DNA from 4 places in the Clostridium chromiireducens genome. Region 4 is predicted to be linked to each of the others. Evidence: riboswitches for the same ligand, from Rfam matches in the RefSeq annotation. Region 4 holds a riboswitch; each other region holds the start of a gene.
What was found. A riboswitch is a leader RNA that binds a small molecule or an ion and turns the genes downstream of it on or off. The one in region 4 is predicted to bind S-adenosylmethionine.
Positions count from the first base shown of each region.

Region 1: another riboswitch for S-adenosylmethionine. It lies ahead of metK (methionine adenosyltransferase); the one in region 4 lies ahead of D2A34_RS11665 (pyridoxal phosphate-dependent aminotransferase).
Region 2: another riboswitch for S-adenosylmethionine. It lies ahead of D2A34_RS21175 (trans-sulfuration enzyme family protein); the one in region 4 lies ahead of D2A34_RS11665 (pyridoxal phosphate-dependent aminotransferase).
Region 3: another riboswitch for S-adenosylmethionine. It lies ahead of D2A34_RS08940 (vitamin B12 dependent-methionine synthase activation domain-containing protein); the one in region 4 lies ahead of D2A34_RS11665 (pyridoxal phosphate-dependent aminotransferase).

Region 1 is NZ_QXDJ01000007.1:66,742-74,987, forward strand. It holds gene murA (UDP-N-acetylglucosamine 1-carboxyvinyltransferase) at 1-382, shown strand, start outside; gene spoIID (stage II sporulation protein D) at 526-1,584, shown strand; gene D2A34_RS22375 (M23 family metallopeptidase) at 2,005-2,736, shown strand; gene spoIIID (sporulation transcriptional regulator SpoIIID) at 2,846-3,100, shown strand; gene mreB (rod shape-determining protein) at 3,180-4,214, shown strand; gene yyaC (spore protease YyaC) at 4,268-4,798, opposite strand; gene D2A34_RS22395 (hypothetical protein) at 4,895-5,296, shown strand; tRNA gene D2A34_RS22400 (tRNA-Tyr) at 5,458-5,542, shown strand; tRNA gene D2A34_RS22405 (tRNA-Val) at 5,550-5,625, shown strand; tRNA gene D2A34_RS22410 (tRNA-Thr) at 5,653-5,727, shown strand; tRNA gene D2A34_RS22415 (tRNA-Tyr) at 5,740-5,824, shown strand; tRNA gene D2A34_RS22420 (tRNA-Val) at 5,832-5,907, shown strand; tRNA gene D2A34_RS22425 (tRNA-Thr) at 5,935-6,009, shown strand; tRNA gene D2A34_RS22430 (tRNA-Tyr) at 6,022-6,106, shown strand; SAM riboswitch class I at 6,224-6,322, shown strand; gene metK (methionine adenosyltransferase) at 6,701-7,876, shown strand; gene recD2 (SF1B family DNA helicase RecD2) at 8,228-8,246, shown strand, end outside.
Region 2 is NZ_QXDJ01000006.1:116,228-124,473, forward strand. It holds gene D2A34_RS21160 (HlyD family secretion protein) at 1-521, shown strand, start outside; gene D2A34_RS21165 (ABC transporter ATP-binding protein) at 527-1,264, shown strand; gene D2A34_RS21170 (ABC transporter permease) at 1,255-2,523, shown strand; SAM riboswitch class I at 2,791-2,908, shown strand; gene D2A34_RS21175 (trans-sulfuration enzyme family protein) at 3,046-4,194, shown strand; gene D2A34_RS21180 (trans-sulfuration enzyme family protein) at 4,247-5,383, shown strand; gene D2A34_RS21185 (MarR family transcriptional regulator) at 5,454-5,939, opposite strand; gene D2A34_RS21190 (TolC family protein) at 6,282-7,559, shown strand; gene D2A34_RS21195 (PTS mannitol transporter subunit IIBC) at 7,863-8,246, shown strand, end outside.
Region 3 is NZ_QXDJ01000002.1:781,674-789,919, forward strand. It holds gene D2A34_RS08915 (PQQ-dependent sugar dehydrogenase family protein) at 1-1,009, shown strand, start outside; gene D2A34_RS08920 (hypothetical protein) at 1,145-1,699, shown strand; gene D2A34_RS08925 (B12-binding domain-containing radical SAM protein) at 1,674-3,338, shown strand; gene D2A34_RS08930 (DUF1646 family protein) at 3,451-4,473, shown strand; gene D2A34_RS08935 (MraY family glycosyltransferase) at 4,642-5,595, shown strand; SAM riboswitch class I at 5,724-5,834, shown strand; gene D2A34_RS08940 (vitamin B12 dependent-methionine synthase activation domain-containing protein) at 5,933-6,616, shown strand; gene D2A34_RS08945 (homocysteine S-methyltransferase family protein) at 6,606-8,246, shown strand, end outside.
Region 4 is NZ_QXDJ01000003.1:80,246-88,491, forward strand. It holds gene D2A34_RS11640 (NAD(P)/FAD-dependent oxidoreductase) at 1-35, shown strand, start outside; gene D2A34_RS11645 (biotin transporter BioY) at 794-1,342, opposite strand; gene bioB (biotin synthase BioB) at 1,396-2,352, opposite strand; gene D2A34_RS11655 (SIMPL domain-containing protein) at 2,673-3,350, shown strand; gene D2A34_RS11660 (copper homeostasis protein CutC) at 3,564-4,172, shown strand; SAM riboswitch class I at 4,853-4,964, shown strand; gene D2A34_RS11665 (pyridoxal phosphate-dependent aminotransferase) at 5,147-6,304, shown strand; gene D2A34_RS11670 (MetQ/NlpA family ABC transporter substrate-binding protein) at 6,418-7,260, shown strand; gene D2A34_RS11675 (methionine ABC transporter ATP-binding protein) at 7,328-8,246, shown strand, end outside.

The DNA.
Region 1 (8,246 bases), on a different contig from region 4:
AGACATAAAAACACTTCCATACCCTGGATTTCCAACTGACATGCAGGCACAGATGATGAGCTTATTATCAATTGTTGAAGGTGTAAGTGTTATTACAGAAACAGTTTTTGAAAATAGATTTATGCATGTAGCAGAACTTCAAAGAATGGGGGCTAATATAAAAATCGATGGGAGGACAGCTATAATTGAAGGAGCACAAAAATTGACGGGATGTGAGGTTAAGGCAACGGACTTAAGAGCAGGGGCAGCATTGATTTTAGGAGGTTTGGTAGCGGAAGGAGAAACTGAAATAAGTGATATCTACCATATTGACAGAGGATATGTTGAAATTGAAGAAAAATTTAGAAGACTAGGAGCAGAAATTTACAGGATAAATGTTTAAATATGAAAGATTGCAAGAGGCTATCTTATTTTTAGATAGTCTTTTTTATGTTTAAATTTAGGGTGAAGTGGAATGCATAAAAGTTAACATAATTATAAAAGTTAAACATATACTTTATAGTGCAGGCTTTAGGAGGATAAGTTATGAAAATAATTAATGTAAAAACTAAAAATATTAAGATAGATAGCAGTGTGAAGACAATCGGTGTCATGACCGTGTTTATTGTTATTATATTAGTAGTACTGCCTTTAATTTTTCTTGGCACTGGAAAGGGAATTAACAGTGAATTTAGTTTGGACAATAATGATATAGTAAAGAATTCAAACATAGTTTTTCCTGTTGATGGGAAAGTTAAGCTTTACCGTAAGTCGGAAGATAGAGTTGAGGAATTAGATTTGGAAGATTATATAATGGGAGTTGTAGCAAGTGAAGTCCCAGCTAGCTTTGAAGAAGAAGCGTTAAAGGCTCAGGCAGTTGCAGCAAGAACATTTTATATGAATAAAAGGAATAATCCAGATAAAGACTCTAAAGCAAAAGGAGCAGAAGTTTGTGATACTATAAATTGTCAAGTTTACATGAGTAAAGAAGAAAGAGTATCTAAATGGGGGAAAAGTCAAGCAGAGAGCAACTGGGAAAGGATAAGAGAGTCAGTTTTAGATACAAAGGGTCAAGTTCTTACTTATGATGGGAAAGTGTTAGAATATCCTCAATTTTTTGCAACCAGTTCAGGTAAAACAGAAGATGCTAAAGATGTATTCTCAGTTGATGTACCATATTTAAAATCTGAAGAAAGCAAAGGTGAGGAAATTGCTCCAAAGTATAAAACAACTATAAAAATTCCGGTGAGTGAATTTGTAAATAAAGTAACTGGAAGATATACAAACTCAAATATTAAGAAAGATAATTTATTATCTCAAATTAAGATAGAAAGTTATACTGAGGGTGGTAGCGTAAAGGAAATAAAGGTGGGGAACACTACCATAAAAGGGACTGAGTTTAGGGAGCTATTTGATTTAAATTCAACAAATTTTAAGCTGAGTTTTGAGAATAATGTAGTATCTGTGAATTGTACAGGCTATGGTCATGGCGTTGGTATGAGTCAGTGGGGAGCAAATGTCATGGCTAAAAATGGTTCTGCATATGAGGAAATTCTTAAGCATTACTATAATGGAGTAAAAATTCAAGAAATAGAATATAAATGACATGGAATTATTTCAAGATACAGTGAACTAAGTTTGGAAAATATTAATATGGAAGAAATATTTGTAATTAATTTTAAATATTACAAATATTTCTTCTTTTTTTGTTTAAAGAATAAGAAGAAGGACATAATCTAGCTAACACTAAATTTTATTGGAAATTATAATGGAGTGCTATATGAAGCAGCGAATAATAATCCCTATAAATTTAGTTGAACTTATACATGAAAGAGGTGAAAGTCTAGGATTTGGTAGTTATAAATTATAGCTTATGAGTTATGAGTTCATAATTATTAGTACTAGGTAAATGTTCGCGGTCTATTATTGAAAATTTTAAAAAATGAAAAATAAAATGTAATAAAAGTGCTTGGTTATGTATTATTTTTCATAAAAAGGGAACTATAACAATAGGAGGTGTTCATATTGAACAAAAATTTAAAAGAGAAATTCAGAAATTTGATTAGGAAGGAGGGATTTTACATCGCTTTATTCCTTTGTCTTTGCATAATAGTTACAGTTGGAACTATTTCTTATAAAATGCTGAGCAATAGAAGTGAAGTTAATAAGACTGAAGATATTAATAAAGAATTAACATTGAACTCAGACGACAGTGGAAAAACAGTTAATGAAGTTCAGAATGCTGAGAGAGTTGATAATTCTTCAAGTAATAAAAATACAACTGATAAGACAAAGACAGAAAAAGCAGCTACGGTAGCTACAAATAATACAGTGAGTTTTGTGAATCCTTTAGATGGTGTTGAGAGCAGAAAATATACTTATCCAGCACCGGTAAAAGTAGAAGAAGGTATTTTTAGAACTATTAGAGGTGTAAACTTAGAAGCTAAAATAGGCACAGATGTTAAAGCGGCAGCCGATGGAGTAGTAGAGCTTGTAGATAATTCAGGAGTAGAAGAAGGTGTAGTTGTAGAAATTAAACATGCAAATGGATTGAGAACAAGATATGGTAATCTTGATGCCAATGTTTTAGTAAAAAAAGGTAGTAAGGTTACAGCAAATCAAGTCATCGCGAAAGTTGGAGAAACTGCAAAGGTATTTAGTAAAGATTCATTTGGAGAGTTTTTAAATTTACAAGTAATTGATGCTAATGGAGAACAAGTTAATCCAGAAAAATATTTTAAATTAAAATCTAAATAATATTTTATGAAAACAAAATATTAGTCATTCATTAATTCAAAATGAATGACTAATACAAAATGTGAGATTATGTAATTTATAAAAGTATTTAATTAAAGGAAGTGGTATTTTGAAAGATTATATTGAGGAAAGAGTCTTAGATGTAGCAAAGTATATTATTGATTCAAAAGCTACAATAAGAAAAACTGCCAAAGTTTTTGGAGTAAGTAAAAGTACGATTCATAAAGATATGACAGAAAGACTTTTAAAAATTAATCCAGAAATAGCACAAGAAACTCATTCAATTCTAGAATTGAATAAAGCTGAGAGACATATTAGAGGTGGAAAAGCCACTCAAATGAAATATAAAATTATTGAATCTTAATAAGATTAAGTCTATAATATATTATTAGTAGAATTATGTAAACATAGGTATTAATATGTATTATAGGAGTGAATAAGAGATGTGCTTTTGGAGAACAGGGATAGACCTTGCGATTGACTTAGGAACAGCAACTGTACTAGTTTATGTAAAGGGTAAAGGGGTGATATTAAAAGAGCCTTCTGTTGTAGCTATAAATAAAAATAATAATAAATTGTTGGCTATTGGTGAAGAAGCTAGAAAAATGATAGGAAGAACCCCCGGAAATATAGTTGCAGTAAGACCGTTAAGAGATGGTGTTATTTCAGATTATGACATAACACAAAAGATGCTAAAAGAATTTATTAGGAAAGCATGTGGAAAAAGAGGTATTAGGGCTCCTAAAGTAATTGTTTGCGTACCATCTCAAGCTACAGAAGTAGAGAAGAGAGCTGTAATTGATGCAGCTATGAATTCAGGAGCAAAAACAGTTCATTTAATAGAGGAACCGTTAGCAGCTGCTATTGGAGCAGGGCTAGATATTACAAAGCCTAATGGATGCATGGTAGTAGATATTGGAGGAGGGACTTGCGATATCGCTGTAATTTCACTGGGTGGAGTAGTAGAAAGAGAATCAATAAAAGTGGCTGGAGATAAATTTGATGATGCTATAATAAAGTATGTGCGAAATGAATATAAGTTAATGATAGGTGAAAAGACAGCCGAGGATTTAAAAATTAATATTGGTTCAGCATTTAAGAATTCTAGAAATCTATCATGTATGATGAAAGGTAGAAATCTTATCACAGGATTACCAGACGAAGTAGAAATTACAACAGAAGAGATAAGAAATGCAATAAAAGAACCTGTAGAAATAATAGTTGACACAGTAAAAAAAGTGTTAGAAAAAACACCACCTGAATTGGCTTCAGATATAATCGAACGAGGAATATTAATGACCGGTGGAGGTGCGTTAATACACGGATTAGATAAGCTTATAGAATTTAAGACAGGAGTAGCGGCAATGGTTGCTGAAGATTCTGTAGAGTGTGTCGCTAAAGGAACTGGTAAAGTACTTAGTTACATAGACAAGTTGGATGGAGATGTAAACTCTCAGCAAATAGTGCTTATAGAATAGCAGAAAAATAACAGTCAAAATAAGTAATTTTGGCTGTTATTTTTTATGAAATTTTAAATGGTTGGGAATTGCCCGCGATTTAAGTTATAGGCTTCCATAAAAATTCTGGATATAATCTTAGCCATATCCATAATAAAAGAAAGTCTTATACTGCGAGAAAAGAAGAATTCGGCATTGTCGCTAGAGTCAACAATACCAATAACTGATGCAATTCCGACTTCTGGAAGCTCCTTGCCCACGCCTTTACCTGGATGTATTGCGTAATTTCTTATGCGAATTTCACCTATGTCGTCTTCATCACCCAAACAAGCATCAACGCCAATAATAGATGCATCAGGATGATTGGATTGTATTTCACTTAAGCGTTCATCTATATTTAAGGCGTGAATTGGAGAAGATAAGGTACCATAAACAGGTAGGGGGAAGAAATTCTCAGTTAGTATAGTTCCAACTAATGGACCAAGACAATCTCCAATGCATTTATCAGTACCAATGCAAACTATTACCGTATTTTCGGTGATATAATTTTTAATTTCTAAAGTTAGATTGTAATTAAATTTAAGATTAATATCTGGTTTCATCAAGAATATATACCCCCTTTATAGATATATATGAGGAATAGAAAGAAGATAGTATAAAAAAAATATAAATGGTAATTAATAGTAATAAAGGAGGTATTTATGAAGAAGTATTTAATAGGTTTATTTTTATTTATCACAGTAATAATGAATATTTATTTAGTATTTTACTGGGAACCACAGGGTCAAATGAGTGCAAAAAAAGAAGATGTTGAAACGGTGGTGTCATATACAAAATCAATATATAAAGTAAATAAAGGAAAAATATTGGAACAATTATCACCTGAAAATAAGAAAGAATTAGAACAAATAATGAAAAAACTATCAGCACTAGATATGGGAAGAATAAAAGAATATTATGAAGAACCTGATGAGGAAAAAGGAGTAATAAATGCTTTTAAGCTTTTAAAGAAGAGACTTTCGAGTGAGGATTACAATAAACTGGAACAACTAAGCTCTTCATTTTTAGATATAAAGAGAATAAATGAAAAAATAAAAAAATAATTAGATTACTATGTTAAATGGAAGTATGATGTAGAAATATGAAGTAATCCGGGGATAATTTCGCTAAAAAGAGTAATTATAGAGTTGAAATAAAATCACTTTGCAGATATACTAATCATTGTTGATTAGCAATACGACAAGTGCAACAAACAAAACAATATGGAGGAATTCCCGAGTGGCCAAAGGGGGCAGACTGTAAATCTGTTACGTTTCGTTTCGATGGTTCGAATCCATCTTCCTCCACCATTAAGATGGGCGCATAGCTCAGCTGGGAGAGCACCTGCCTTACAAGCAGGGGGTCACAGGTTCGAGCCCTGTTGTGCCCACCATCTTAAAAAATATAATCAAATAAACATGCTGGCATGGCTCAACGGTAGAGCAGCTGACTTGTAATCAGCAGGTTGTAGGTTCGATTCCTATTGCCAGCTCCAACAAAATAATATGGAGGAATTCCCGAGTGGCCAAAGGGGGCAGACTGTAAATCTGTTACGTTTCGTTTCGATGGTTCGAATCCATCTTCCTCCACCATTAAGATGGGCGCATAGCTCAGCTGGGAGAGCACCTGCCTTACAAGCAGGGGGTCACAGGTTCGAGCCCTGTTGTGCCCACCATCTTAAAAAATATAATCAAATAAACATGCTGGCATGGCTCAACGGTAGAGCAGCTGACTTGTAATCAGCAGGTTGTAGGTTCGATTCCTATTGCCAGCTCCAACAAAATAATATGGAGGAATTCCCGAGTGGCCAAAGGGGGCAGACTGTAAATCTGTTACGTTTCGTTTCGATGGTTCGAATCCATCTTCCTCCACCAAAAAGAATAAACATAGTTTATTCTTTTTTATTGAATATTAGCATAATAATAGATAGTTATAATATTGACTAATTATGGATGCTATGATAAAATATTTTTGAAAATTAAATTATGTAACTCTTATCAAGAGAGGTGGAGGGATAGGGCCCTGTGAAACCCGGCAACCTGTATTAATATAAGGTGCCAATTCCTGTAGATATTTCTACAAGATAAGAAAATGATTGTTAAAATCGCGCTCTTCTTATCGAAGAGCTTTTTTTATTTATCTGATGTCTAGCAACTGTAATGCTCCTAATCCCTATTAAGATTGTTGCTAACAGTGGAACGACCCTAGACGAGGCACCCCTTGAAGGTATAACTTCAACTAAGATTCAGATGAAGAATAAGCTCCACCTGAATCAAGTTTCACTTGATATAATTAAGTTTACGCATGCTTAATTATTAAAGTAAAAAATATTAGAAATCAATGGAGAAGAGTAATTTAATTTGGTTTATATTGTATTTAAAATATAATAAGTAGATATAAGTTTTTTAAAATAAAATAATATATGTATAAAATAAAATGATACATATATAAGTGAAGGAGAGAACAAAATGAGAAGATTATTTACTTCAGAATCAGTTACAGAAGGGCATCCAGATAAAATGTGTGACCAAATCTCTGATGCTATATTAGATGCTATTTTGACACAAGATCCACTTGCTAGAGTTGCTTGTGAAACATGCACTACTACAGGTATGGTTATGGTAATGGGAGAAATAACAACAAATTGTTATGTTGATATTCCAAAGGTAGTTAGACAAACAGTAAGAGAAATTGGATATGATAGAGCAAAATTCGGATTTGACTGTGATACTTGCTCAGTTATCACATCAATAGATGAACAATCAGCCGATATTGCAATGGGTGTTGATGAAGCTTTTGAATCAAGAAAAGGTGAAAAAGATGCAGTAGAGGCAGTTGGAGCTGGAGACCAAGGTATGATGTTTGGTTTTGCGACTAATGAAACAGAGGATTTTATGCCGCTTCCAGTATACATGGCTCATAAATTATCAAGAAGACTTACAGAAGTAAGAAAAGATGGTACTTTAAATTATTTAAGACCAGATGGTAAAACTCAAGTTACTGTTGAATATGAAGATAATGTACCTAAGAGAATAGATACTATAGTTATATCAACACAACATGATGAGAAAGTAACTTTAGAACAAATTCAAGAAGATCTTAAAAAGTATGTTATAGACGCTGTTGTTCCAGCAGAGTTATTAGATAGTGAAACTAGATATTTCATTAACCCAACAGGTAGATTTGTTGTTGGAGGCCCTCAAGGAGATTCAGGGTTAACAGGAAGAAAGATAATAGTTGATACATACGGTGGTTATGGTAGACACGGTGGCGGAGCTTTCTCTGGAAAAGATCCAACTAAGGTAGACAGATCAGCTGCTTATGCTGCAAGATGGGTAGCTAAGAATTTAGTTGCTGCAGGTGTTGCTGATAAACTTGAAATTCAATTAGCTTATGCAATTGGTGTTGCTAAACCAGTTTCAATTGAAGTGGAAACTTTTGGAACAGGAAAGATTGATGAAGATAAGATTGTTGAAATAGTGGAAAAAGTTTTTGATTTAAGACCAGGAGCTATAATTAGAGATCTTGACTTAAGAAGACCTATTTATAGACAAACAGCTGCTTATGGACATTTCGGTAGAAATGATCTTAATCTACCATGGGAACAATTAAATAAAGCTGAAGAAATAAAAAAATATATCTAAGCTTTAATTGTTACTAATTAAAGCGTAATTTAAATCACTAGAGTAACTTAAAAATAGTATAGATGTATTTATTAGCTGTCTTAAATTTATTTAGGACAGCTTTATTGCGTAATGAATTTTTAATTTTATTAAGAATTAGTTAATGTATGCTGTTGTTAGATATCTTTGAGACCGTCACTTTCAAATAAGTCTAATATTCATAAGAAATTATTATATTAGAATAATATTAACAAATTAATAGTGTTAAACTATTGTGCAATTTATTTGTGATATAATAAAAAAAGAAATAAATCTAAAGTTAAATTTTATTCTTAGCAGTTTAAATAAACATAAAAAGTTTGGAGAGATTCTATGGAAGTTCTAAATGGTT
Region 2 (8,246 bases), on a different contig from region 4:
CGGCATCAATAAAAGAGGTTGATATAGCAAATATTAAAGTAGGACAAAGAGCCGAAATAAAGACGGATGGAACAGGAGAAGAAATTATTCAGGGAGAAGTTATAAGTGTTAGTCCAACTGCTAAGAAGGGTGATATGACTCAAGTTAAATCAACAGCTCAATCACAAGGGACAGGTAATGATACAGGTTTTGAAGCTAAAATAAAGATTAATGGCATCAATGAAAATATAAAAATTGGTATGAATGCGAGAGTAAATGTTATTTTAAATGAGAAATCAGATATTTTTGCAGTTTCATCTGAGAGTATAGTTCAAAATAATGATAGTAAAAGTATATATATAGCAGAAAAAGCTGATGATAAGCCTAATAAGTATATAGTTAAGGAGATTCCAGTAGATACAGGGGTTGAATCTGATTTTAATGTTGAAATTTCAGGTGAGGGAATTTCTGATGGAATTATCATAATTGATGATCCTTCGACTTGTAAAGTTGGAGAAAAAATTAAGATAAATGAGGGGTGAACTTTTTGAAAGATAATATAATAGATATGAGAAATATTGTTAAAAGCTTTTATATTGGAACTCCCAATCAATTAGATATCCTTAAAGATATAGATATAACAATAAAAGAAGGTGAATTTGTATCAATAGTTGGTGCATCAGGATCAGGGAAAAGTACCTTAATGAATATTATAGGAGCACTGGACAGGCCAACTTCCGGAACATATATTTTAAATGGTACAAATGTTGGTGAAAAAACAGATAATGGATTATCAGAAGTGAGAAATAAAAAAATAGGATTTGTATTTCAGACCTATAATTTAATACCAAGAAGCTCAGCCTTAAAAAATGTTGAGTTACCAATGCTTTATTATGGAATGAATAGGCATGAAAGAAGAGAAAGAGCAGAAAAGCTTTTAGAACTTGTTGGAATGGAAGATAGAATGAAGCATCTTCCTAACGAGTTATCAGGGGGACAAAAACAAAGAGTTGCTATTGCTCGTGCACTTGCAAATGAACCTAGTATAATATTAGCAGATGAACCAACTGGAGCTCTTGACTCCTCAACAGGAAGATTAGTTATGGATTTGTTTCATAAGGTACATGAAGTAGAGGGTAAGACTATAGTGTTTATTACTCACAACCATGAGCTTGCAGAGGAAACGGAAAGAATTATAACGCTAAAGGATGGAAATATAGTATCAGAAGAGTATAATGACAAGTATGTTAAAAAATTTCCAGATGGTGAAAAGATATGTTTATAAAAGAAAATATATTACTTGCAGTAGCAGGAATAAGGGCAAGTAAAATGCGATCACTATTAACTATGCTTGGAATTATCATTGGAATATCTTCTGTTATAGGAATTGTATCCATCGGAAGTGCGATAACTGCAAAAGTATCAGGTGAGTTAGATAAGCTAGGTGCTAATAATATGATGGTTCAGGTAAGAGAAAAGAGTGAAGATGGTTCTGACAGAGGATATTCGGGTAAATCACCAGAAGATAGTGACCTTATTACTTTGGAGCAGATAAACTCAATTAAGGAAGCGTTTTCGGATAGAATTAGCAATATAAGTATAGATTCGGATACAGGACAAGGAAAAGTAAAAGATGGATACGTGTATGCTAATATAACGACTACAGGAGTAAATGATGGATATAAAGACGTTAATAATGTAAAGATGATTAGTGGGAGATTCATTTCCGATAAAGATATTAAAGGCATGAAAAAAAGCGCAGTAGTTTCAGATAAACTCGTAAATAATATTTTTAAAGGAAAGTCTGATCCTATAGGAAAAGAAATAAAGGTCTATGTACAAGATAGTATTGAAACCTATGTTATTGTAGGAGTATATAAATATCAGCCTCCATCATTTCTTCAAGGAGGAGGGACCGCGGCAAAAGAAAAGGATATACAAACTAGCTTATATATTCCTATAACTACTGCAAAAGCAGAGCAGAAGAATAAAAATTACTATGGTTTTATGATTAAACCAAATACAAATGTTGATTCAGAAAAATTTGTTAAGGATATGAAGAAGTATACAGATAAGTTATATAAAAATAATAAGTATTGGGAATTGCAAGTTATGAATCTTCAAAATGAAGCAGAATCAATTACATCAGTACTTGGTATGATATCCATGGGCATATCTGTAATTGCAGCAATAGCATTACTCGTAGGTGGAATTGGAGTAATGAATATAATGCTTGTATCTGTTACAGAAAGAACAAGAGAAATAGGAACAAGAAAGGCTCTTGGGGCTAAAAGTAGCCATATAAAAATGCAATTCATAACTGAGTCGGTCATAATATGTACAATTGGTGGTACAATAGGAATAGTACTGGGAATTGGAATGGGAATAATTGCATGTCTGGTATTAAAATCACCAATATCGATATCTGTACCAACAATTTTAATAAGTTTCACTTTTTCAATGGCAATAGGTGTATTTTTTGGATACTATCCAGCTAAAAAAGCGGCAAGCCTTGATCCGATTGAAGCCTTAAGATACGAATAAGTTTATAAAAATAATAATGAGTAAATCTCAATCACATATTTAATACAAGTATGCATAAGTAGAATTTAGTTTCAGAAGATAGTCACTATGGTTTGATTGAAAACCTAATTTGGCTATCTTCTCTTTTATTGAAAAGAATTTTCAAAGTATAAAAAAACATTCTATAATTTTAATGACATAGAAAGTCGATATTTTTACTAATATTTATTGACAAGTCTCTGTAACTATGTATAATTAGTATTAACAAAAAAATATCTGGATAAGTTAATCTTATTAAGAGTGGTGGAGGGACTGGCCCTTTGAAACCCGGCAACCTGAAAAAAATTTTATATAAGTTTTTTCGTTGGTGCTAAATCCTGCAAGAGAATATCTTGAAAAATGAGAGGAATTAAGTCTTATTAGAACTTATGTTATGGCTACAAAGTCACTTCTTATTTTTGAAGTGGCTTTTTTAATTACTATTATCTACGTTATTAGCAATAAAGAATGCATTAAGCAAAACAAATTAAAGGAGGCAAAACAATGACTTTAAAAAAATCTTTTGAAACAATTGCAGTCAGTGGGATATCAGGTGGAGATGAAGCTACAGGCGCTATAAGCTTTCCAATATATCAAGCTGCCACATTTAAACATCATGGGCTTAATAATAGTACTGGGTATGATTATGCAAGAGCTCAAAATCCTACTCGAGAAGAAGCTGAAAAAACATTAGCTGTTTTAGAAGGTGGCAAATCAGCAATAGGGTTTTCCTCAGGAGTTGCAGCAATTACGGCCTGTATACACTTGTTTAAATCTGGAGACCATATAATTTTGTCTGATGATTTATATGGAGGCACATATAGATTATTTGATGATATTTTTAGAGATTTTGGATTAGAAGCAACATTTATTGATACTACAGATACACAGAATATATTAAATTCTCTTAAAGAAAATACAAAGGCTATTCTTATAGAAACTCCTTCTAATCCAATGATGAAGGTAACGGACATAAGAGCGGTGGCAGAGATAACTAAAGAGAATGGTTTATTGTTAATTGTGGATAATACTTTCTTGACTCCTTACTATCAAAGGCCGTTAGAATTGGGAGCTGATTTAGTAGTTCACAGTGGAACGAAGTTCTTAGGAGGACATCACGATTTATTGGCAGGATTTATTGTAGCAAATGATGAAGAAATTCTACAAAAGCTTAGGAGAATTCATATGTCAACAGGTGCGACTTTATCGCCATTTGATTCATGGTTAATTTTAAGAGGGATAAAGACTTTACATATAAGACTAGAAAGGTCACAAGAAAATACAATAAAGATAGCAAAATTTTTAGAAAGTAACCCTAAGGTAGAAAAAGTTTATTATGTAGGATTAGAGAATTTCGAGGGTTACGAAGTAAACAAAGGACAATCAACTGGTTTTGGGGCAACATTATCATTTAGAGTAAAAGATAAAGAATTAATTCCGAATATTCTAGAAAGAGTTAAAATAATAAGATTTGCAGAAAGTTTGGGTGGAGTTGAAACACTAATAACATATCCAATAACTCAAACCCATTCAGAAATTCCAGAAGATATAAAGAAAAGATTAGGTGTAGATGAGTATTTACTTAGATTATCAGTTGGAATAGAAAATATAGATGATCTGATAAAAGATTTAGAAAATGCAATTGGAAAATAGATTATATAGCTTTAAAGTAAGAAACAATAAAAATAAGAATGGGGCGTTAAATATGAATTTTGGAACTAAATTAATACATGCAAGTGGAGACATAGATCCTACAACAGGATCGGTAAGCACTCCGATATATCAAACATCAACATTTCACCAATTTGACATAGAGAATTTCGGAAAATATGATTATGCAAGATCAGGAAATCCAACTAGAGATGTGGTAGAAAAATTGATAGCCGAGCTTGAAGGTGGTGAATGTGGATTTGCATTTGCATCAGGGATGGCAGCTATTTGTTCAGTATTGTCAATATTCTCATCAGGAGATCATGTTATAATCTGTGGAGATGTATATGGAGGGACGTATAGAGCTACTACAAAATTATTCTCGAGATTTAATATCGAATTTACTTTTGTAGATGCGTCAAATATTGAAGAGATAGAAAAAGCGTTTAAAGAAAATACTAAGGGACTTTATTTAGAAACACCTTCAAATCCATTGTTAAAAGTTACAGATTTAAGAGCAGCTAGTAAATTAGCTAAAGAAAATGGTGCGATAACTATAGTGGATAATACATTTATGTCACCATATCTACAAAGACCTATTGAGCTTGGTATAGATATCGTTGTACACAGCGCAACTAAATTTCTTGGAGGACACAGTGATGTTATAGCAGGTCTTGTTGTAACTAAAACAAAAGAATTAGGAGATAGAGTTTATCAAATACAAAATACTTTTGGTGCAGTACTTGGACCACAAGACTCATGGCTTTTAGTTAGAGGTATAAAAACATTAAAAGTTAGGTTAGATGCGCTTCAAAAAAGTGCTCAAAAATTAGCCGAATGGCTTGAGTCAAGAGAAGAAGTTGAGAAGGTGTACTATCTTGGACTACCTTCGATGGAAGGAAGAGAATTGCATCTAGAGCAAGCAGATGGAGCAGGGGCAGTATTATCTTTTAAATTTAAAACATTTGATAGAACAAAAGTATTCTTAAATAACGTAAAGAATGTAGCTGTAGCTGTTAGTTTAGGTAGTGTTGAAACTATAGTTTCATACCCAGCTAAGATGAGCCATGCATCAATACCAAAAGAAGAGAGAGAAGAGCTTGGAATAACAGATACATTAATAAGAGTATCTGTTGGGCTTGAGGATATTGACGATTTAATAGAGTCATTTAAGGAAGCAATGGAAAAATAAGAAATATAAAAGTAAAAATAAGGTCTGATTGAATATCAATTCAATCAGACCTTTAACTATGCGTTATATTCTATTTTAGTTTTCGTATTATGGTTATAAGGTTTGAGATGGATTCATCTAACGTGCTTATTTCGTCGTCTGAGAGTTCGGATATTTTATCAACAAATGAATTGCAAATTGCAACTCGAAAAGAATCCAATAAATCGAAAGTTTTTTTTGTTAACTCAACTCGAAGAATTCTTCGATCGTTAGAGTCGGAATATCTATTAACTAATCCGTGACTAATTAAGTTATCTATAATTGGAGTCATATTAGACTTTGATATATTTAAGTTTTCTGCAATTTGAGAAATAGGAGATGAATTGAATTCAGCAAGATAAAAGATAACCTTAATATGTGATGGTGGTATCGAAAAATCGGGAATACAACCTTCTATAACTTTTTCTGGAGATTGAAAATTTTTTGCAATATCATTTTCCTTAAGTACATACTTTTTAATAATCCATAAAAAGTTTACTAAAGAATCAGCTACTTTGAATAAGTTATCTTTATCCATATAAAAACAATCCTTCCTTACGTAATAGTATATTACTTAATTATAAACTATTAACAATCTGAAAACAATATAAAAGATTATTGACTTATAATAGTTATAAAAATATAATCATTATATAGTTTCAATTTATTAACACAATATCTAAAAATTTAATAGGAATTATAAGGTGGAATTAAGTTTTAGTTAAGAAAAAAATAATATATTCCAGTTATTATTAATTTTACAACTTAGTAAGTAAGGAGTATTATTAGATTTATTAGGACAAGTTAGAAATGGAACCTTTAATTCTTTAAAATAATGTATTTAATAGTAAGATAAAATTTAAATAAGAGGAGAATAAACATGAGAAAGAACGTAAATAAGATTGTTGCATTTGCGATTGGTATAAGTATTATAAGCGGAAGTATTGTTCCAGCTTTTGCATCAGACAATGTAGAAAGTACTAATAATACTACTGCAAATGTACAAATACAAGTAAACGGAAAAGTCCTTCTTACTTTAGATGATGCTATAAAAGCAGCAATAAGTAATAGTAATACTCTAGCATTAGATGAAAAGAAAATAAGCTATCAAGATAAGGTTAATGATATTAATGAAAAAATTGATGATGCCAAGGATGCTGATAGTGACCACAAGGACTACGATGAAGATATTAATGATAATACATTAAGCCAGTTGAAACAACAAAGAGACTTTGATGAAGATAAGCTTGTACAAAAAACTACTACTGCTTACAATAATATAGTTACAAGCCAAATGAAAATAGACAAGGCTTCAAAAATATTAGAGCTTAAAAAGAAGGATATTAGTAATGCTAAATTAAAGAAAGATTTAGGCATCATGACTTCAATAGATTTTGATAGTACGGAGTTACAAATTCAAAGTTTACAAAATCAACAAAATTTAAGCATAAATACACTTAGAGATGCTCAAGATAGTTTTAAGGTACTAACAGGCAAGGATGTAACAAAGTTCACTTTGGAGCAAGATATTAAGTATGAACAACTTAAAATAGATGGTTCAATAGATGAATATTTGGATAATGCAATAGATAAGTATCTAAAATATAGTAGTGAATTATTGAAGTTAAAAAAAGATTACTATGATGACAAAGATAATCAAGTGTCCGAAGAGGATGTAAAGAAAGCAGAAGATAAAACCAATGAAGCAATTACGAAGAAGCCTTCAAAACCTGCAAACACTGATGATTTAGGCGCATATATGAAATATGTTGATGATATGAATCAATACAATACTAATATAAGTGCATATACAACTACTCTATCATTGAGATTAGCTTATTTAAATAGTAAGTTAGGAGTGTACACTCAAGAAACTACGTTAGAAGAAACTAAAAAAACTTACAAGGAATCGCTTAAAACTATATATACCAATTTGCTTGCCACAGAAGACAATATAAATTATCTGAAGAGTAGCATACAGATAAATAATAGACAACTTAGTACATTAAAACTAAAATATGATTTAGGTCTGATGACAAAATCAGATTATGATACCCAAGTTGCAAATAGTCAAGATTTAGATATTCAATTGAGGACTGCAATAGATAGTTATAATACATTAAAAGAAAAAATACAAAGGCCGTGGTTGGCTTTTTAAAATCATATCGAGAGTATAATTAGGTGAACTGAAATAGTAACTTTTAATAATTTAATTAGAAGTTACTATTTTTTTTGCTGTTTTCTGTATTAGTTTAAGTAGGAAGTTTATTGGGGGTAAAGTACGCTTGGTTTAGTGTTTATGGCTTTTTAGACCTTGAATATTAGAAATTTTAAATTTGTCATTGAAAACGTGACTCAATTTTGAAGTTGTTTAAATTGAAAAGGTTTTACGCATAGTTTAAGATAGTAAATGAAAGAACTAATATTAAATTATATTAATTAAATAAATGGAGGTTTTATTATGGAAACTAACAAAACGTCTCTTAAGGGAAGCGTACAAAGATTAGGTAGTTTTTTAAGTGGTATGGTATTACCTAACATCGGTGCATTTATTGCTTGGGGTTTAATAACGGCATTATTTATTCCTACAGGATGGGTTCCAAATGAATACTTTGGTAAGCTAGTAGGTCCAATGATAACTTACTTATTACCAATACTTATTGGGTACACTGGTGGTAAACTAGTATATGGTCAAAGAGGTGCTGTAGTTGGTGCAATAGCAACAGCAGGAGTTGTAGTAGGTGCTTCTATTCCAATGTTCTTAGGTGCAATGATTATGGGACCATTTGGTGGATTCGTAATCAAAAAGGTAGATCAATTATTTGAAGGAAAAGTTCCAACAGGA
Region 3 (8,246 bases), on a different contig from region 4:
ATTGTACTTTATTTCTAAATCAACCTTATATGGATATGACCTAGCTAATAAAGAGTTAAAACAGATTTTAGATAAAATACCAGCTGAAGGTAAATATTTAGATAGAAATTTAATTATTAAAGATTCAAAGCTTCTATTAGCAATTGGAAGTGCTACAAATTCTGGTATAGCTTCTGACGATGGATCTTACCCAATAAATAAAATTCCATACGATAAAAGCTCTATAGATATAACTTTAAATGGATTTAATTATGGAGATAAGAAAACAGGAGCGTTTATGCCATACGGAAACTCAAGTCAGGAGGGACAAAGGATAAAAGCTCAGGACTTAGGTAATTCATGCATTATCGAAATAAACTTAAATACTAATAAGAGAACATTGTATGCAACAGGAATAAGGAATATTACTGGGTGGGATTTAGACAGTGAAGGATCATTAATTGGAATTGTTGGCGGGATGGAGAATATTGGGGAAAGACCTATAAATAGAGATTTTGATTATCTATATGAAATAGATAAAGGAAAATGGTATGGATGGCCAGATTTTAGTGGAGGAGATCCTATAACTTCTCCAAGATTTAAAGGGGATAGGATAGTATCTAATATAATATATAACCCTCCTAATAAAACTGTTGCGGCGCCTATTCACCAATACTCTGATGCAGGAATAATAAAATATCTGGCTATAGATAAAGAGGGGAATATTTTAGGAAAGAATACAAAAGTATATTTTGATAAAAAAGGGAATGTTATATCAGAAATAAGCACCGATAATGTTGTATCTGATTTATTAAAACTAAAAGATACAAGTCAGATAAAAGGGATAAAATATTCAGAAGGATATATCTATATATTAGATAGTGGTATAGGTTGTATATACAAGTTACAATCAGAAGATTTGGATTTGAAATTTAACTTGCCAAATTCAGTTTGGATATTCATTTGTGGATTTCTTTTCACACTAACTTGCATAGTTATTTATAAATTTCACTCTAAAAAAAATAAATAGAAATAACAAACTGCCTTAAGAGAATTTATCTTTTAAGGCAGTTTTAGGTGTGAGAAATTAAATTTAATATTTAAATTATGTAAATAAATGGTAGAATATAATTGTAAGTATATAGGTTTGGAGGAATAGTTAGTTATGGGAAAGACATTGGTAATAGATTTAGAGGATATTGTTTTGCAAGGAGATATATTAGATGTTGGAGAAAAAAACTTAGGCATTATATATAATATTTCTAAAGAAGCTCAGGATGAATTATCATTGGACTATGTATGCAATGATACAAAGATTGAATTAATAAGTAGAGAATATGATGCATGTACATTTTTCTTTGATTTAAACAAGATATGGACTAGTTTAGAAAAGGAAAAAATAATCAAGGAAATAAGTTCTTATTTAAAAGAAAATGGTGAAATATTTGTTTGGGACATAAATAAGGAAAGGGGGAAAGTATTTAACAATAAAATAAAGGTTATATTACCTAATGGGAAAATAAAGGAATTTACTTTTAGAAATTTAAATGTACTTTTAAGTTCAAATATTGAAGAAATAAAAAAAATTCTTGAAAAATACTTTGAAATAGAAGAAACTAAAGCATGGGAAGATGTTTTTTTCATTAAAGGGAAAAAATTAACGACAAAAGTTAAAGTAGAGGAGAAAGTTGAATATGAAAGTGTTAATCACAGCAGTTGACTCTAAATTCATTCACAGTAATTTAGCTGTTAGGTATTTAAAAAGTTTTACAAGGGACATTGATTATGAAAGCAAAATAAAGGAATTCACTATAAATGATAGAGAAGGCCGAATACTAGAAGAGATAATGAAAGAAAAACCAGATGTAGTAGCATTTTCAACCTATATTTGGAATGTTGAATTAATTTCAAGGGTAGCGAATCTGATAAAAAGAGTAGATTCTAATATAGAAATTCTTTATGGTGGTCCAGAAGTTTCTTTTGATTCAAGAAATTTTCTTCAAAATAATGTAGGGGAATATGTTATAGAAGGGGAAGGAGAAAAAACATATAGAGATTTTATATTATATAAATTAGGAAAGCTACAGTTAGAAAATATAAAAGGACTTCATTACAAAAAGGATAATATAGTTTATTCAAATGAAAAGCGTCCACTTATGTCAATGGATGAAATAGCATTTCCATATGAAGAAGATGAAGATTTAAGCAATAAAATTGTATATTATGAGGCTTCAAGAGGATGCCCATTCAGTTGTCGTTACTGCCTTTCATCTACAAGCCATGGAGTTAGATTTTTAGATATTGATAGAGTATTAAAAGATTTAATGTATTTCATAAATAAAAAAGTCAGATTAGTTAAATTTGTTGATCGTACATTTAACTGCAATTCTAAATTTGCTATGGCAATATGGGACTTTTTAATAAAACAAGATACAAATACTCAATTTCATTTTGAAATATCAGCTGACATATTGAAGCCTCAAGAAATAGAACTTTTATCAAAGGCTCCAAAAGGGAGATTTAGATTTGAAGTTGGGGTGCAAACAACTAATGATGAGGTTTTAAGAAATATAAATAGATTTGTTAATTTTAATGATATAAAAGAAAAAGTTTTAGAAATTGAAGCATTAAGAAATATAGACCAGCATTTAGATTTAATAGCAGGACTTCCAGGAGAAGATTATGAATCTTTCAAAAAGTCTTTTAATGATATGTATGAAATAAAACCTGAAGAAATACAACTTGGTTTCTTAAAGTTATTAAAAGGATCTTCTATGAGAGAAGATGCAGATAAATATGGAATGGAATATTCACCATACCCTCCATATGAAATTTTAAAAACGGATAAACTTTCTTATGAAGAACTATTAAAGCTTAAGAAAGTAGAAGAAATGGTTGATAAGTATTACAATTCTCAAAAGTTTAAGCTTATAATTAAGTATTTTGAAGATAAATTTGAGAAACCTTTTGATTTTTATTATAGCTTAGGCATGTTTTTTGAAAAACAAGGATACTTTAGCAAAAATATAGGAAATGCAGAATATTACAAATTATTTCTAGATTTTAATGAAATGATACTAAAAGAAAGCAATAAGTACTTAAAAGAAATAATTAGATTTAATTATCTAATATACAATAAAAGAAGAGGATTACCTGAGTTTTTAAGAAGTGATATGTTAAAGGAAGAAGAGAAAAGTATTAAAGAGGAACTAAGAGAAGAATATTCGTTTAAAGAATATCAATTAGAAAAATTCAATATGGACATAGAAAGATATATTTCAAATAATGAAATATTAGATAAAAATTCATATTATATTTTTAATGATAATTCTAAATATATATATTTAGAAAATAAATAGGATGGAATCTAATTAAAGCAATAATTGAAGTGGGGATTTTAAATAATAACTTTATTATTGCTTTGAGGACTTATTTTAACCTATCATATGACAAAGGAAGGGAGGAATAATAATGTTGTACATATTAATCTCACTTTTAGTAATAACTTTCGTATTTCCTATTATATCGAAGACGGTAGAAGAAAACCTTGAACCATTTCTATTTATTATAGGGATTCTGGCATCTATTACTTCTGGTGTTCTAAATAAAGAACTTTTTTTAAATATTTTTAAAAATGAATTTATGTATATCATCGTATTAGCTGTACTATTAGGTGGGTTATTATTTAAAGTGTTAACTGATCATGTGAACGCAGTACTAACCAATATATTAAAATATATTCCACTAAAGTTTTTTGTATATTTATTAATTGTAGTTTTGGGGCTTTTATCCAGCATTATAACTGCAATTATAGCATCTCTTCTACTTGTTGAGATAATAAGTATGCTTCCGATTAGTAGAAAAAATAAAATAAACATAAATATAATTTCATGCTTTTCAATTGGGCTTGGAGCAGTATTAACACCAATAGGTGAGCCTTTAGCTACAATTGTTGTTTCAAGGCTTGATGAAAGCTTTTGGTTTCTTTTCAATGAGTTTGGTATTTATATTATTCCAGGCATCTTGATTCTTGGAATTTTTGGAATGATATTTGCAAAAGAGGAGAGGATTCAAGAAGAGAAAGAAGAAGAAATTATTATCCAAGAAACAAATAGAACTATAGTAATAAGAGCACTTAAAATTTTCTTATTTATTATAGCATTAGATTTACTAGGGGAAGGATTTAAACCAGTTATTGATACATATATAATATCTCTCGATACCCGTTATCTATATTGGGTTAATATATGCTCAGCAATTCTAGATAATGCAACATTAGCTGCAGCTGAGATAAGTGTTAAAATGTCAAAATTACAAATTGAAGCGGTATTAATGGGATTACTTATTAGTGGTGGAATGATGATTCCGGGGAATATTCCTAATATTATTTCAGCTGGTAAATTGAAAATTAAAAGTAGCGAATGGATTAGGTTAGGTGTTCCATTAGGATTTTTCATTATGATAATTTACTTTGTAATTTTATTTGTCAGATAGATACATAAATGAATAATAGAGGTTAAATATTTTAAGAGATGGCAGCAACATTAATAATTTTGTAATTGATATAACATATCATTAATAGTATAATCTAATAGGAAGTAAGCCATTATGGAATACTTGGGGATAATTTACTTCTAAAGACTTAACTAAGGAGTAGGAAAGATGGATTATATATTAGCGATGGTAGTTTCGCTTTCAATTGCACTGATTATCATGCCATTTCTTATGAAACTAGCTAACAAATTACATTTTACAGATAAACCAAATAAAAGAAAGCAACATAAAGCTCCAACACCATTGTGTGGAGGGATAGCTTTATATATTGGTTTTTTTATATCATATTTTATATTTTATAAAGATGATGATATGAAAAAACAATTAGCAATTTTTGTTGCAGCAACAATGATAGTATTAATTGGACTAATAGACGATTGGTATAAGTCAAAAGGAAAAGAATTTGCCATATTTCCAAGGTTGGTTATCCAATTGTTATCAGCGATACTTGTATTTAAAGCAGGAATTTTTTTTAGAGGGTTTACAAATCCTTTTACAAATTCTTATATAGAATTGAATTCAACAATACAATTTATACTTACAATAACATGGATATTTGGAGTTACCACTGTAATCAATTGGTCTGATGGAATGGATGGATTAGCAGGAGGTTTGTCATTAATTTCTGCGATAACATTTTTTCTAGCAGCACTTATACTTGATCAAGGTAAATCAGCATTATTATCTATAATATTGGGTGGAACAATTTTAGGATTTCTATACTACAATAAGTTTCCAGCAAAAGTATTCATGGGTGATTCAGGAGCAAATTTTTTAGGATTTATTCTAAGTATTACTGCGTTAGACGGTGCGTTTAAACAAGCTACAGTTATGAGTTTATTTATACCAATATTAGCTTTGGCTGTTCCAATATTTGATAATTTATTTGTTATATTTAAAAGATTTTCGGAAGGTAAACCGGTGTATCAGGCAGATAGAAGTCAAATACATTTTAGGTTGGAAGAAAAAGGTTTTACAACTGTACAAGTTATAAATTATATCATGCTCATAAGTTTAACTTTTAGTATATTTTCTATAATTCTTTTGTTAGTAAAACAATAAACCATGTAAGAAATAAAACAAATTATATATTGATCAAAATTAGAGCACTTGTTTATATTTTAATTTAGACTATGAAAAATAAAATCTTTACAAACTATATTTTATAATATATAATCACTAAATATAAGAACTTATCAAGAGTGGTGGAGGGACTGGCCCTGTGAAACCCAGCAACCGGTTTATTTTTTTGAAGTATACTTGGTGCTAAATCCAGCAGTGTAAGAACTGAAAGATAAGGTGTTTTAGGAAGTTTTAAGCCTAGAGGAATGCCTTTAGGCTTTTTTTTATAACTTTATGTAAGTACATATTTATATTTTAGCAATAAGGTGGTGAACAAATGGGGGCTTATGAACTACAGATAAACAGAGATGAAGTGCTAAGGTACCTGGGGTATAAAGGGCAAGATATAGATGAAAAGATGATTTCAATAATTGATGAATGCAGAGAAGAGATTAAAAAAATTATAAATCCTAGAGTTGTCTATAATTATAAAGATATACATCAGAATGATGAAGGTGTAGAGGTTATAACTACAAATTTAGTCTTAAAAGGCAAGGATATAAAAGAACATTTAAGCAATTCTAAGGTATGTGTATTAATGGCAGTAACCTTAGGAAATGAAGTAGAGAAAAAGACAAGATTATATGAAAAGATTGATCTAACGAGAGCGCTTATATTAGATGCTTGTGCTACTACTGCGGTAGAAGAAGTTTGTGACATAGTTGAGAATGATGTTAAAGAAAAAGCCGCATTGGAAGGTATGGATATAACTTTTAGGTATAGTCCAGGTTATGGTGATTTACCCTTAGATGTTCAAAATAGTTTTTTAAGAGCTTTGGATGCACAGAAAAAGATTGGACTTACTGTATCAGAAAATAATTTATTATTTCCTAGGAAATCTGTTACAGCTATAATAGGAATAGTAGAGAATGGAATAAAAAAGAAAAAAAAGAGCTGTGAAGAATGTAATAATTATCAAAATTGCAGTTTTAGAAGAGAGGGCGAAAATTGTGGGGCTTAAGGAATATATAAAAGATAATATATTAATATTTGATGGAGCAATGGGGACTATGCTTCAGAAAAAGGGATTAAAACTAGGTGAAAATCCTGAACTATTAAATATAAAAGAACCAGATATAATAGAAGAAATTCATAGGGAATATATAGAAAGTGGTGCAAATGTAATTACAACTAATACTTTTGGTGCTAATGAACTTAAGTTGAAGCTTTGTAATCTTGAAGTAGAGGTGGCTGTAGATGCTGCAGTAAAGATTGCACGAAAAGCAAAAGGAGATAGTAATACCTACATTGCTTTAGATATTGGACCAATTGGAGAACTTTTGGAACCAATGGGGACTTTGAGTTTTGATAGAGCATATGAAATTTTCAAACGTCAAGTGGTTCAAGGTGCTAAATCGGGTGTTGATATAGTTCTAATTGAGACGATGACCGATTTATATGAGCTTAAGGCTGCAATACTTGCAGCAAAAGAAAACTCAGACTTACCTGTATTTTGTACAATGACCTTTGAAGAGAATTTAAGAACATTTACAGGATGTTCTCCAGAAGCCATGGTACTTGTACTAGAAGGATTAGGGGTAGATGCACTAGGAGTAAACTGCTCATTAGGGCCAAAGCAATTGAAACCTGTTATAGAGGAAATATGTAATTTGGCACATATTCCAGTTATGGTTCAGCCTAATGCAGGACTTCCAACGCTATCAATAGGAAATGAAACTAAATATGATGTTACAAAAGAAGAATTTGCAGACACATTATGCAGCTTTATTGACTCGGGGGTCAGAGTTATTGGAGGATGTTGTGGAACAACTCCAGATTATATAAAGGAATTGAACTTAAGAGTAAAAGACAAAAAACTTACAGCTGTAGAAAGAAGTTATTATTCAGCAGTATGTACGCCTTCAAAAGTTGTGAGAATAGATCGTGTTAGAATAATAGGTGAACGAATTAATCCAACTGGTAAAAAGATATTTAAAGAGGCACTAAAAAATGGAGATTTTGATTATATATTAAACCAAGCTGTTTCTCAAATTGAGGCGGGGGCACATATTTTAGATGTAAATGTTGGATTACCTGAAATTGATGAACCTACTATGATGCATAGGGTTATAAAAGAAATTCAAGGAATAATGGATACACCACTTCAAATAGATTCTTCAGATCATAAAGCTATAGAAACGGGACTTAGATATTATAATGGGAAGCCTATCTTAAATTCTGTAAATGGTGAAGATGAAGTCTTAGATAGAATACTACCTCTAGTAAAAAAATATGGAGCTAGTGTTGTCGGTTTGACTTTAGATGAGAGAGGAATTCCAGCAAAGGCTGAAGAAAGATTTGAAATTGCTAAAAAAATAATTGATAGAGCAGCGCATTATGGAATTAGGAAAGAAGATGTATTTATAGATTGTTTAGTATTAACTGTTTCTGCACAACAGAAAGAAGTTCAGGAAACATTGAAGGCTGTGAGAATGGTTAAAGAAAACTTGGGCGCAAAAACAGTACTGGGAGTTTCTAATATATCTTTTGGTCTTCCAAATAGGGAATTAATTAATGAAACTTTCTTAGCATTAGCTCTCGCAAATGGATTGGATTTACCTATAATTAATCCAAATGTAAGTGGAATGACT
Region 4 (8,246 bases):
CCGCTATGGGTGTGATTATGGGAAGAAAACTTTAAAGATTATTATATAAAGGTTTATAGATAAAAAATATATATCCAGTGTGTTTATAATGACATATGTAAGAAAAAAGCAACCTGCTTAGGGGAACAGGTTGCTTTTTAAAACTGTAAATATATTTAAATAAGGGGTAAATAATAATGCATTAACTACTTTACAATACCATTATAAAATAGAATTATGGCAGTATTATGTCAAAATAATTAACTAGATATAAATTATTAATAATATAAATGTAAAGTCAAAATGGCTCGTTTTTAGTGAAGAAAGCAATCATCTTAGTGGAAAATGATAATTGAACATGCTATAATTAAATTATTAAACTATAGATATAGAAAGACAGAGGATTGACAATTATGGAAATTAAAATTGAAATTCCAGTATTAAAAATATTAGCAATTGCATGTTCAGGGTTATTAGGATATGTCACTGGAATGATAATATACAGATAATAATCTAACAACGATACAATACATGTGGAAAATATAATTGTAACAAAATTTATAATTTCGATGAATATTAAAACATGCATATATTTTGATCAAATCATAAAAAACAGTCATTAATTTGGCTGTTTTTTGCATAAAGTCTAATTACAATAAAATAATTATATTGGGTAATGTTGAGTTGGAAAATTGAATTTTTTTATCACAAGTTGAATAATAGCAGAAGAACTTTAAAATCCTGGTATTATTAAAGATAAAAAATAAAGAGTTATATTAAGATTTAAAATAATATAACTCTTTATCTATATAATTTAATACAATCCAGCACTCATAAGCCTTTTTCTAATTTGCGGTCCAACAAGTGATGCAATTATAATTTTTATTAAATCACCAGGGATAAAAGGGAGTACGCCAACTGCTAGAGCTTTGTTGAATGTCATATGCGCTACATATGATAACCAAGCTGTTCCAAATAAGTATGTAACAGTAGTACCTATTACCATTCCTAAAAAGCCCATATAAATTTTATTAGAAAATTTATCAATAAATAGCCCGCTAATAAATGCCATAAAAATGAATCCAATTAAGTATCCACCTGTAGGACCAGCTAATTTAGGCAATCCACCAGAAAATCCTGAAAATACTGGAAGTCCAATAAGACCTAAGAGAAGGTAAACCGTATAACTAATTGTTCCTCTTCTCCTTCCCAATATGTATACTGAAAAATAGATTGCTAAATTAGTTAAAGAAATTGGCACAAGGCCAATAGGGAGTGAAAGTGGACCTAGGATACAAGTAACTGCACTCATTACTCCAATTAAAGTTAGCTGACGCGTATTGGGTTTGTTTATATTTTCCATATTTATTATCTCCTTTGTATATAGTTTATTAATGATTTTAATAATGTGTATTTCTATCTTTTTATATCAAAGCCTAGATTTGTAAGCATTATTTTATCTTGAAATGTATTGTTTCCTACAGTTGTTAACATATCTCCTGTAATTGTGGCATTGGCTCCTGAACGGAAAATTTTTGTACCTCCATCTGTAAAATAAGTTCTACCAGCCGCCATACGAATATAAGCAGTTGGATTTATGTATCGAAAAATTGCGATTGTTCTTAGTATATCTTCTTCAGGAATTCTTTCTAAGTTTTCAAATGGTGTGCCTTTAATAGGCATTAGTACGTTTATCGGTATTGAAATTACATTAAGTTCTGATAAACTTATGGCCATATCAATTCTGTCTTTCCAAGTTTCGCCCATTCCTATAATTCCACCTGAGCAAACTTTTAAACCTACCTTTTGAGCAAGTTTTATTTCTTTAATTTTATCTTCGTATGAATGAGTAGTGCATATATTATGAAAGTTATTTTTAGAAGTCTCGATGTTTGCATGATACATTGAAACTCCAGCTTCTTTTAATTTCATAAACTCTTCTTCCGTTAAAAAGCCATGAGATGCACATAAATTAATTGAACACTCTTTATTCATCATTTCATAGGATTGTACGGCTTTTTGAAAATCTTCACCGGTCAATGCCCTTCCAGCTGTAACAATAGAGTATCTATGTACGCCATTTTTCTCATTCTTTTTACAATCTTCTAAAATTATTTCTGGATCTAAAAAATTATACTCTTTAACCTCTGCCTTATGGTGGGTTGATTGGGCACAAAACTTGCAATTTTCACTGCACCTGCCGCTACGTCCGTTAATAATTGTACAAAGGTCAACTTTGTCACCACATAATTCTTTACGAATTTTATCAGAGCCTTCGCAAAGTTCTTTTAAATCAGCAGTCAATAAAAAATCTAAATTATCATTTCTATTTAATCGTCTTCCAGCTATAATTTCATCAGCTAATTTCTTCATTTTCATTCCCCCAAAAATCTAACGTAAAATTAATTTAAAATTAGTATATAATTTATTTGCAATATTGTCAACCTTCCAAATTATTGTTGGTTGACAATTAGTTCGTAATAGTTAACATTCACTAAGAGAAAAAACGTAGTATTAACTAAAAAAATTATTATGAATTAGTGAATTTATTTATCCCCAAAAGGATTATCAAATATGAAAAAGTATTAATAAATTTGTGAGGAATCTTGTATGTTGAAGATTAATTCTTATCTACAATTATCGTAATATATCATATTATAGAATAGTTATAAATACTTTAAAGGATAAATCTTATGAATCAAATAAGAAATAATGATAATCATAGCTTAAGAAATCAAGATGGTACTAGGGGAAACAATAAATTAAGAGTCATTGGTAAAGGGACTGTAAGTGTAAGACCAGATGGAGCTGAGGTTATAGTTGGCGTTACAACAGAAGATAAGCAATTGGAAGTTGCACAACAGGAAAATGCTCAAACTATGCAGCAAGTTATCAATAGTATAAGAGCTGTAGGGGTGCCCCAAAGGAATATACAAACTCGAAATTATAACATTAGACCTGATTATGATTATATTAATGGTGAGCAGATATTCAGAGTATATGAAGTAAGCACTAACCTTGAAGTTGTAATTAGTGATATTAATTCCGTGGGTCAAATAATTGATACAGCTGTAAGTAATGGTGCTAATTCTGTGAATGGTATTATTTTTACAATTTCAGATGAAACAGCACAATATTATGAGGCTTTAAGGAGAGCAGTTGAAGATGCTCAAAATAAGGCTAGAGTTATTGCAAATGAACTTAATGTAAATCTAGATATAATACCGATAGAGATAAATGAACAGAACGAGGAGGAAATAATGCCTGCAGTAATGACTCTTAAAAGCTCAAATGCTTCTACACCAATTGAGGCTGGAGAAAATATAATAAATGCGGATATAGAAGCTATATTTGTATATTCAAAATATTAAAAAACTAAAACACAAAATGAAAGTCAGATTATTTTATATAATTTTATCTGGCTTTTGCTTTTTAAAAATTATATGATTATATAAAGTAAAAGATAAAAATTAAATTGTTTAGGTTTAAAACGCTAAATATAACAATAAAAATCAACCTAAACATAGTCAAGGTACTTAAATTAAAGTTGAAGTTGTAATTTAAAAATACTGGAGGTAATAATTATGGCTATATTTGAAGCTTGTGTTGGAAATTATGAAGAAGCGATTTCGGCTGCAAAAAGAGGAGCAGATAGAATTGAACTTTGTGATAACTTGATGGAAGGGGGAACGACACCAAGCTATGGTACAATTAGGAAAACATTAGAAAAATTAGATATTCCTATAATGGTGATTATAAGGCCACGAGGAGGCAATTTTACATATATAAAAGACGAGATAGAAATAATGAAATATGATATACAAATGTGTAAGGATCTTGGAGTACATGGAGTTGTAATTGGAGCAATTAAAGAATCAAAAATAGATAAGGATATTATAAAAGAGTTGATTAGCCTAGCAAAACCACTAAGTATAACTTTTCATATGGCATTTGATGAAATAGAGGATAAGTATACTGCTATTGATGAATTAGTAGATCTTAAAATAGATAGAATACTTACAAAAGGTGGTGCTGAAGATGCTATATCTGGAAAGGATACTATAATAGAATTGATTAATTATGCCAATGGAAGAATCTCAATAATGCCTGGCAAGGGTGTTAATACAGATAATAGAGATTTTCTTCTTGCATATACAGGAGCAACTGAAATACACGGGAGTAAGATAATTTAAGCAGCTTAAACGTAATGTTTTGTATATAAGAAAACCAATGCTTAATAACTAAGCATTGGCATAGAATGTCTTATATATTATCCAAAATAGCGGTACTCTAATTTTGATCCCTATCCTTCGATAGGTGGGTGCCCTCACAGATGTTTAAATCGCCTTCAATGCCGTGCAAGGACTCATAAGAAAGTACATTGTCTCATCTAAATAATTGAGCTCCCGTAGTTTAAGTGTAGGTTCAAAATAAGAGCTTAACGAATATTTCAGAATTAATAAATCCATACATGGTGGTTAAACTGCACAAATAATAAACACATGTACAGATTTAAGCTAGTCCAAACCAAGATGTTACAAGGTATTACTAACTTATAATTTGGCAGGAAAATTATTAGAAAAGTATATATTTTTCAGCCGTGAAGTTATGATAACATATTTAAAATTTCTATGCAATAGATATGCCTATGGGAATTTAAACCTTAAGAATAAATTACTAGAACTCTCTAATTTGAAAACTCTACGAAGTGCTGAAAAATATTTGAATGACAAATATCTAGTGTAGAAGAGCATATATCTATTTTTGCTTGATGAGAACATTAGAAAATTAATATTAGTAAATAAAAATAAAGTATTGACAATGCAAAAAAACCAATGTATACTACACCTATAGGAAATAAGGAAAAACAAATAACTTATCAAGAGTGGTGGAGGGACTGGCCCTGTGAAACCCAGCAACCGATTTAATAAAATTTTTATGAAGATTCGGTGCTAATTCCTGCAGCTTTAGCTGATAGATAAGAGGGAGAATTTTTATGCAATGACGCACTAGAGTTTGATCTCTAGTGCTTTTATTTTTTAAAGTAAGTTTTTATAATTCTTTATTTTATTATTAAATGTAAGATAAAGAATTATTCTTTAATAATATATATGAGTATTTTGATAAGAATTATTTAGATACTAAGTTAAATTAGGGGGTTAAAGACATGCCGAAATTAAGTAACAGATTAGACTGGTTTTCTGAATCTGTAATTAGAAAAATGACAAGAATAGCAAATAAATATGGATCAATAAATCTTTCTCAAGGGTTCCCAGATTTTGATCCTCCAAAGGCAATACTTGAAGGATTAAAGGAAGTTGCAAATAAAGGACCTCATCAATATTCAGTAACTTGGGGTGCTCAAAACTTTAGAGAAAAACTTGCTTTAAAGCAAGAGAAGTTTATGGGAATTCATATTAATCCAGATGAGAACGTCCTTGTGACATGTGGAAGTACAGAAGCAATGATGTGTGCAATGATGAGTGTTTGTAATCCAGGAGACAAGGTGATAGTATTTTCACCATTTTATGAAAACTATACTGCGGATACTATTTTATCAGGAGCTGAGCCTATATATGTTGAATTAAAACCGCCAGCTTTTAATTTTGATAAAGAAGAACTAAGAAGTGCATTTAAGCAGAATCCAAAGGCGCTAATTCTTTGTAATCCATCAAATCCTACAGGGAAGGTTTTTACTAAAGAAGAGCTATTATATATAGGAAGTCTGGCAAAAGAGTATGATACTTTTGTTATTACCGATGAGGTTTATGAGCACATAATATTTAAACCTTACAAACATACTTATTTAGCGGCACTTGAAGGTATGTTTGAAAGAACAATTTCTTGCAGTTCATTGTCAAAGACTTATTCAATAACAGGATGGAGGCTTGGATACATAATTGCAAGTAAAGAAGTAATAGAGAATTGTAAAAAGGTACATGATTTTTTAACAGTAGGAGCTGCATCACCACTTCAAGAAGCAGCCATTAAAGGTTTAGAATTTAGAGATGAGTATTATGAAGAACTAAATAATACTTATGAGAAAAAAAGAAAGTTATTCTTAGATGGGTTAGATGAAATAGGGCTTAAGTATTATGAACCTCAAGGAGCCTATTATGTTATGGTCGATATATCTGAATTTGGATATGACGATGATTATAAATTTTGTGAATGGTTAGCACAAGAAATAGGAGTAGCAGCAGTACCAGGATCAAGCTTTTTTAGAGGAAATGTAAGTAATTATATAAGATTCCATTTTGCAAAGAAAGAAGAAACATTAAAAGAAGCACTTAAGAGACTTGAGAAATTGAAAGAGTATAGATAGTGAAAAATATGTAATTTTAATTAATTAATATAGTATTTAAACCAATGATAAATTCTAACAAAAATTACATTGGAAATTTAATATAATATCAGCAAAATATAGGGGGAATAAAAATGAAAATTATTAAAAAACTAGCGGCATTAATAGTATTAGGAACAATAGGAGCAAGCATAGTTGGATGCAGCAGTAGCAAAGAAACAGCAAAAACAGATAATAAAGAAGGAAATAAGAATATTCTAGTCGGAGTATGCCCAGGACCTTATGGCGATATGGTTAAAGAAGCGTTAGCATCAGCATTGAAACCTAAAGGATATACAGTTACAACTAAAGAATTTAGTGATTATATTCAACCAGATAAAGCTTTGGATAATAAGGAAATTGATGCAAACCTATTTCAACATACTGAATACTTAAAGAAATTTAGTGCAGATAATAATCTGAAGATTTCACCTGTAATTGTTGTTCCAACTTTAGGTATGGGTGTATTTTCAAATACATTAACTTCGCTAGACCAGTTGAAAGATGGGGCTAAAATAGCAATACCAAATGATGCGTCTAATTTAGCTAGAGCATTAAGACTATTAAAAGCAAATGGGGTAATTAAATTAAAGGATAATATTGATGAAACAAAAGCAACTGAAAAAGATGTTGCGGAAAATCCAAAAAATATTAAGTTTACACCAATTGAGGGAGCACAGCTTGCGAGAAGTATAGAAAGTGTTGATGCAGCGGTAGTGCCAGGTAATTTTGCATTTGCATCTAAACTTGACTATTCTAAAGCATTAACTGTTGAAAAACTAGCTGAAAATTATAAAAATGTAATTGCAGTAAGAACAGAAGACTTAGATAAAGATCTTGGGAAAGATTTAAAAGAAGCTGTAGAATCTAAAGAATTTAAAGATGCAATTGAAAATGGTAAATTCAAAGATTTCAGTAAACCAGACTGGTGGAAATAATACTGACTATAAACACATGAAATTATATACTTTTAAGTTGAATGTTAATATAGAGGTGGTGAAAACAATGATTGAATTAAAAAATATAAATATTGAATTTAAGTCAAAAGGAAGTTTAATTCAGGCGGTAAAGGATGTAAATTTAACTATTAATAAGGGTGAAGTATTTGGAATTGTTGGTTTAAGTGGGGCTGGCAAAAGTACTTTGGTAAGAGTGATAAATTTATTGCAAAAACCTTCATCTGGACAAGTATTTATTAATGGAGAGGATATTACTACATTAAAAAGATCAGAGCTTAGACAAACAAGGCTTAAGATAGGTATGATATTCCAACATTTTAATTTAATAAGTGGTAAAACAATTTATGAAAATATTGAATTTGTTCTTAAAGTTAATAATTATCCCAAAGAAAAAAGAAAAGATAGGATATATGAACTTTTAGAACTTGTAAATTTAAAGGATAAAGTTGATGTATTTCCTTCCAATTTAAGTGGAGGACAGAAACAAAGAGTAGGTATTGCAAGAGCTATTGCAAATAATCCGGAAATACTGCTTTGCGATGAGGCAACCTCAGCTTTGGATTTAGAAAACACAGAAGAAATATTAAAACTTTTGAAAGATATAAAAGATAATACAGGGATTACAATAGTATTTATAACTCATGAAATGGAAGTAGCAAAGAAACTATTTAATAGAGTTGCTGTAATGAGTAATGGTGAAATAGTAGAAGTTAATGACGTTTATTCAATTTTCTCAGATCCTAAACATGAAGTGACTAAATCATTAATTAACAGAAACTCCAATTTAGTATTACCAAAAGAAGTTTTAGATTCTGTAAGCAAAGGTGAAATTATTAAGGTTTACTATAAGGGAGATAATAGCTTAAAACCAATAATTTCAGAAGCGGCTAAGAATTTTGATGTTGATATTAGCATTATTCACGGAAAAATAGATTATATTGACGGAAAACCAATAGGGATATTAA